2 regions of the Mesorhizobium sp. B2-8-9 genome follow, and region 2 is predicted to be linked to the other one. Evidence: riboswitches for the same ligand, from Rfam matches in the RefSeq annotation. Region 2 holds a riboswitch; the other holds the start of a gene.
The links. Region 2 has a riboswitch for cobalamin ahead of FJ423_RS30135 (CbtB domain-containing protein). Riboswitches for the same ligand answer to the same signal wherever they lie in the genome.
Positions count from the first base shown of each region.

Region 1: linked by a shared signal. The riboswitch ahead of FJ423_RS05585 (DUF1636 family protein) and the one ahead of FJ423_RS30135 (CbtB domain-containing protein) in region 2 are both predicted to bind cobalamin.

Region 1 covers NZ_VFTQ01000003.1:254,955-258,157, reverse strand. Annotated here, with positions in the region: gene FJ423_RS05590 (winged helix-turn-helix domain-containing protein) at 1-744, shown strand, start outside; cobalamin riboswitch at 1,254-1,457, shown strand; gene FJ423_RS05585 (DUF1636 family protein) at 1,497-1,928, shown strand; gene cobW (cobalamin biosynthesis protein CobW) at 1,925-2,962, shown strand; gene cobN (cobaltochelatase subunit CobN) at 2,979-3,203, shown strand, end outside.
Region 2 covers NZ_VFTQ01000040.1:44-3,246, reverse strand. Annotated here, with positions in the region: gene FJ423_RS30145 (hypothetical protein) at 1-358, opposite strand, end outside; gene FJ423_RS30140 (CbtA family protein) at 610-1,350, opposite strand; gene FJ423_RS30135 (CbtB domain-containing protein) at 1,571-1,780, opposite strand; adenosylcobalamin (AdoCbl) riboswitch at 1,781-1,924, opposite strand; gene FJ423_RS30130 (histidine phosphatase family protein) at 2,008-2,580, shown strand; gene FJ423_RS30125 (PilZ domain-containing protein) at 2,732-3,004, shown strand; partial or broken gene FJ423_RS30120 (methyltransferase) at 3,008-3,203, opposite strand, start outside.

The DNA.
Region 1 (3,203 bases), on a different contig from region 2:
GGCAATGGCGGCTGGTGGGGCTGGAGCGAGGCCAAGCACGCTTTCGAATGGCTGTTCTGGGCCGGGCGCATCACCACCGCCTACCGCCGCGGCTTCGAACGCTATTACGACCTGCCCGAGCGCGTTTTGCCGCAGGCGGTGCTCGACCTTCCCGTCCCCTCGGTCGAGGACGCGCATCGCGAATTGCTGCGCATTTCCGCCCGCGCCCATGGCATCGCCACCTATGGCGACCTGCGCGACTATTTTCGTCTCGCGCCGGGCGACACGAAGGATCGCATCGAGGAACTGGTCGAAGCCGGCGAATTGCTGCCGGTGAAGGTCGAAGGTTGGGACAAGACCGCCTATCTCCACAAGGACGCCCGTTTCCCGCGCCGGATAGAAGCGCGCGCCCTGCTCGCCCCTTTCGATCCCGTCGTCTTCGAACGCACTAGGACGGAGAAACTCTTCGATTTCCGCTACCGCATCGAGATCTACACGCCGGCCGAGAAACGCCAATATGGCTACTACGTGCTGCCCTTCCTGCTCGGCGATCGGATCGTCGCCCGCGTCGATCTGAAAGCTGACCGCCCGGCCAGCATCTTGCGCGTCCACGCCGCCTACGCCGAGGCCGGCGCCCCGCCCGAAACGGCCGCCCAGCTCTTCGACGAGTTGAAGCAGATGCAGGGCTGGCTCGGCCTGGAGGCGATCGAAGTGACGCCGGCCGGCGACCTCGGACCGGCGCTGGCCGACATCGCGGTGTCGTAGCTGCGCGTTGACAGGGAGAGTGAACAAAAATAGAACATCCCAACTGTGGTTAGGATCGGTTGCGATGGTTTTCAGGCGCTCGATATGTCTGGTCTTGGCCTACCTGACCTTAGCGTCGCCATCATATGCGACAGGTGCTTACCGAGAGGAATGGGTAGAGGTCACGCGTCCAGTCATTTTCTGTGGCGGCCACATTGCACCCGGTATGCAGCCAAAAGAAGTGACGGCGCTTCTTCTGCGGTGGTTGGAGTTTGGAACGATCGACAAGCAGATCGCAGGCGCCTGTGGCTTATTGCCGGTAGGGCAGCGCTATATAATAGTTCATGAGCCGAAGTTCGACGCCAATCGCTTCGTCTTGATGTGGGAACCGGTTTGCCAGCACGGCTGTTCGTTAAGTATGGCGCCCGTGGCCTCACCGCCTCGCAAACTTGTGGGTCCATACCTCAAACCCATAAAGCCGCCAAAAGGCTGGTACTAAGCCAGTCGTTGACTCCAGCCCCCTGAACCCTCTAAATCCTGACCCAGACGGTCTTCTCCCGGCAAAGGGAGGAGCCAAGAGGGAATGCGGTGCGGGCCAACACCCAAATCCGCGGCTGTCCCCGCAACTGTAAGCGACGAGCCTCTGCCGAAAACCACTGGGATGTTCCCGGGAAGGCGGCATTCAGGGTGACGACCCGCGAGCCAGGAGACCTGCCGTCTGAGACTTTAAGTATCCGAATGCCCGGCGGGTTTTCCGGGCAAGGAGCATGGTTTTGGATCGCAACGGCAGTTTCCCGGCAAACAGTGCGGACATTCCGTCCGAGCCCGATGCTTTGGCTGGCGTCACCGTCATCGTCTGCTCATCCTGCCCCGACGAGACCGGGTCGGATGCGCATCCGCGCGCCGGCGCGCTGCTTGCCGAAGACACGCGTCGGGCTGCTTGCGGCGAAAAGATCGACATCCGTACCGTCGAATGCCTCGGCAACTGCAAGCGCCGGCTAAGCGCCGCGCTGCTGCGCGACGGCTGCTGGAGCTACGTCTTCGGCGATCTGAACACGACCAGCGGCGCCGATCTCGTCGCCGGCGCAAAGCTCTTCGCCACCTCGACCGATGGCCTCATCCCCTGGCGCGGCCGGCCCGATTCTCTCAAGCGCGGCCTGGTTGCCCGCATCCCTCCCCTCGACATGCTGAAGGACCGACCATGAACGCATCCGTTTCCCGCGTGCCCTGCACCGTCGTCACCGGCTTTCTTGGCGCCGGCAAGACGACGCTGATCCGCAACCTGCTCGAAAACGCCAAGGGCAAGCGGCTGGCGATCATCGTCAACGAGTTCGGCGATGTCGGCATCGATGGCGAGATCCTGAAGGGCTGCGGCGTCGACACCTGCCCGGAGGAAAACATCGTCGAGCTCGCCAATGGCTGCATCTGCTGCACCGTCGCCGACGATTTCGTGCCGGCGCTCGACCAGATCCTGTCCCGCACGCCGAAGGTCGACCACATCCTGATCGAGACCTCCGGTCTCGCTCTGCCGAAGCCCTTGGTGCAAGCCTTCCAGTGGCCGACCGTGAAGAGCCGCGTCACCGTCGACGGCGTCATCGCCGTGGTCGACGGCCCGGCGCTGGCCGACGGCCGCGTCGCTTCCGACATGGACGCGCTGAAGGCGCAGCGTGCCGCGGACGATTCGCTCGACCATGACGATCCGGTCGAGGAGGTGTTCGAGGACCAGATCGCCTGCGCCGACCTGATCATCCTGTCGAAGAGCGATTTGATGGATGCGGCGGGCTCTGAGCGCGCCAACGCCGTCATCGGCGAGCATGTGGCGCGCGCCGTGAAAGTCGTGCCGACGTCGCAGGGCAAGGTCGATCCCTCGGTGCTGCTCGGCCTCGGTCTCGCCGTCGAGGACGACATCGAGAACCGCAAGACCCATCACGACGACGAGCTCGACCACGAGCACGACGATTTCGATTCCTTCGTCATCGACATCCCGTCGATCGCCAATCCCGACGAGCTGGCCAAGCGCGTCGCCCTTGCCGCAGAGCAGGAAAACGTCTTGCGCGTCAAAGGCTTCGTCGAGGTCGGCGGCAAGCCGATGCGGCTCCTGCTGCAGGCTGTCGGCCCGCGCGTCAACCACTATTACGACCGCGCCTGGACGGCTGAGGACGACCGCCGCTCGCGGCTCGTTGTCATCGGCCTCAAGGGGCTGAACCGCCCGGCGATCGAGCGTATCCTCGCCGGCTGAGGCAATCCGGACCGCGATGCACATCCTCGCCACCACATCCGCATCGCTCGACGATCTCGCCGAGCCGATCGACCTCAGGCAGACGCCTGCGGATGTGGTGGCGCTGTCCTTCACCGACAGCGACCTCGCCGGCCTGGCCGCCGCCTGGAAGGCGGATGCGGCGCGGCTGCCCTCAATGCGGCTTGCGGCGCTGCGTGACCTTCGCCACCCGATGTCGGTGGACCTGTGGATCGACAGCGTC
Region 2 (3,203 bases):
GTGGCTCGACGACCGCGCCGGTGCTGAAGGCCTCGCCGCTGTACTGGCACAGGATCCACGACGCGCCGCTACGCACCATCTCGGCATCGATGTCCGAGATCAGCGTCTTCGCCTCGCGCCGGGCCGCGGGCATCATCGCCATATGGGCGAGCAGCGCCTTGGCGGCGGCGAGATAGGCGTGGCTGCATTCGTTGAACGGGCTTTCCTCGTCGCCGAGGCTGCCCGGCATCAGGCCCCAGAGGCAATAAGTGAATTGCAGATTGCCGTGATTGTAGAGCCGCCGGAAGGTCGGGTCGGTCGCGGTCTGGCGCTGGGCGAGGTCGAGGATCTCGCCGCGATAGCGCGCGATGACGGCCATCTGGCCGTGGGTCAGGCTGGGGATCTGGATGCCGGGAGGAGGCGGGGCCGAGGATCCGCCATGCGCCTGCGCGGATGTGGCGGCCAGAAATGCGAGCAGCGCCGCAACCGAGCAATTCCAGGAAAAGGGTGCGGCGGTTTTCCGTCCGGAATTGCGAGAAAACGAAAGACCAAAGTGGCTCTGCGGTCGTACCGACCGTTGAGCCGCTTTGGCCGCCAGGGCGCAGAACCGTGGCGGCCAACGCATCGGTTTCAGGCGTAGCGGCGTGCCGGGCTGCGCTGGTCGCGCACCGCGACCACGCGTTCGGCAACCGCGCCGAAGCCGAGCCCGACGACGGTCCACAGCACCAACTGGATGCCGAGCGAGGCGACGCGGAATTGCCACAGCACCGTCGCCGAGAAGTTCTCCGGCACCTCGTTGATGTCGGGCAGCGCCGCCTTCACCAAAGCGAAGACGACGAGGAAGGCGAGGCCCGCGACGATCGAGGCGTTCCAGGCGCCGAGCCGGTTCCACAGCCGCTGCGCCAGGCCGACCGCCGCTACTATAGCCGCGATCGAGACGACGATCATGATGAAGAACAACTCGGTGCGGTAGCCGATGGTCTCGGCGTTGCCCACCGCGGGCGGGTTGGCCGGATATTTGAGGCCGGGCACCACGATCACGGCCAGGAAGCCGAGCAACGCCAGCAGCGCCGAGGTGCCGCGCGGTCCGAGCGAGCCTAGCCGGCCATAGGCGTAGGCGAAGACCAGCGAAAACAGCCCGCCAAGCGCGGCGCCATAGATCAGCACGCCGGTCGCCAGGCCGATGCCGGCCTGCGTGGCGCGGCTGACCATCTCGGGCTCCGGCGCCTCGCCGGCGGCCTGGGCCTGCTGTTCCTCGAAGGCGATCGCCTTGTCGACCTGCGGCTCGCCATAGACGCGGGCGAAGGCGAACGCCAGAATCCCGGCGACCAGCCCGACAAGCATGCCGCGCAGCAAAAGTTTTCCAACCATGTCACCAATCCCTCCAAGCAATTCCAGGAAAAGTGCGTAGCGGTTTTCCGTCCGGAATTGCGTTAAGCCAACCAAGCAATTCCAGGAAAAGTGCGTAGCGGTTTTCCGTCCGGAATTGCGTTAAGCCAACCAAGCAATTCCAGGAAAAGTGCGTAGCGGTTTTCCGTCCGGAATTGCGTTGGATCAGAATCGAAAGCGGGTTCAGCGATGCTGAACCGCTTTAGTGGCAGGGGAAGCCGAGCAAGTGGCGGCCGTCATGCACGAATTCGTGCACATAGGTGCCGCGGATCAGCGAGGTGGCGCCTTCTTCCGCGCCCACGAAATAGATCGCCAGCATCAAAAGCAGTCCGCCGAGGATGGCCCAGGGCAGAAGCTCGCGGACCGGAATCGCAACCGGGCCGTAGCTGGGGGCGAAGGTGGTGTCGGACATATTGACCTCCCTTGGGATACTGCGTCCCGTTGATCGAACGATGCTGCGGAATAAGGCCTGACTTTCGGCTGGTGCCGATCACAGTGGCGCGACCGTGCCGGACTCGCACCGGCTTCCAATCCCGTATAGCACTAAGACACTTGTCAGCACTTCGTTCGCCTGTCAACGACATGTAATGGCGGCACGGCTTCGTGAGGCCTGTTTTTCGCTGGGCCACGGAGTTTTTCATGCTTGTCCGCCTGACGATGATCGCAAGCGGAGCGACGGCCGGCACGCGCAAGGGCCGCTTTCCGAACGATGAGCCGCCGGAGCCGCGCGCCCTCGATCGCGCCGGCGCGCTGGCCGCTTCGCTGCGTCGCGCCGACCGTGTCTTGATAAGTCCGGCGCTGGCCGCGCGGCGGACGGCCGAGGCGCTCGGCCTTGACGCGGCGATCGAGCCGCTGCTTGCCGAGCAGGATTTCGCACGCTGGGCCGGCAAAGGTTTCGAAGAGGTGCAGGCCGAGGATCCCGAAGGCATGGCGGCCTGGATTTCCGATCCCGGCGCCGCGCCCCACGGTGGCGAATCGCTCGCCGCTGTCGCCCGGCGGGGTGCTGCGCTGATGGAGCGGCTGGCCGGCGAAAGCGGTCACACCGTCGCGGTGACGCATGCCATGCCGATCCGCGCCGCCATGGCGCATGTGCTCGGCGCGCCGCTTTCCTCGGTCTGGAAGATCGACATCGAGCCGCTGTCGCTCACCGAGTTCCGCAGCGACGGCCGCCGCTGGGTGCTGCGCGCGAGCGGCGTCACTGTCGCCGGCTGAACGCCCGGGCGTGAACGCTCCATCCGTGAACCCGGCCGGCATATCAAGCCGGCACACCACTGTTTCAGTGATCGCTAACGGAACGGAAACGCCTCGCTGCTATCGTGCTGCCCCATGGCTAGGAGGACCTTGCCTGAGGAGCCCGCCGGATATGGCCAATTTTCCCGAGATCGAACGCCGTCTTCATGCGCGCGAATTCGTGCTCAAGGAAGCCACGATCATCGCCGCCGGCGTCAGGATCGGCTGCTCGGTCAGAAATCAGCACGAGCAGGGCGCGGAATTGCGCGTCGGCGCCAATGTGGAGATCCCGGACCGCTTTCTGCTCGAGGTCCCGGCCGACGATACGGCCTATCGCGCTTTGGTGCGATGGCGGCGCAACGACCGCGTCGGCGTGGCGCTCTACAGCAACGCGCCAAAGGACTGATGCTCAAAGATAGCGGCGCACGCCCGCCCTGTAGGCGCGGTAGGGTTCGCCGAACTTGCGTTCCAGATAGGCCTCTTCGCGCAGCACCACGCCGTAATGCAGGATGGGGAAGCTCGCGATGGTCGCGATGACGGCCCACCAACTGTCAAAGAGCAGCCCGATCCCGAGAAGCAGTCCCATCAAGCCGACATAGAGCGGG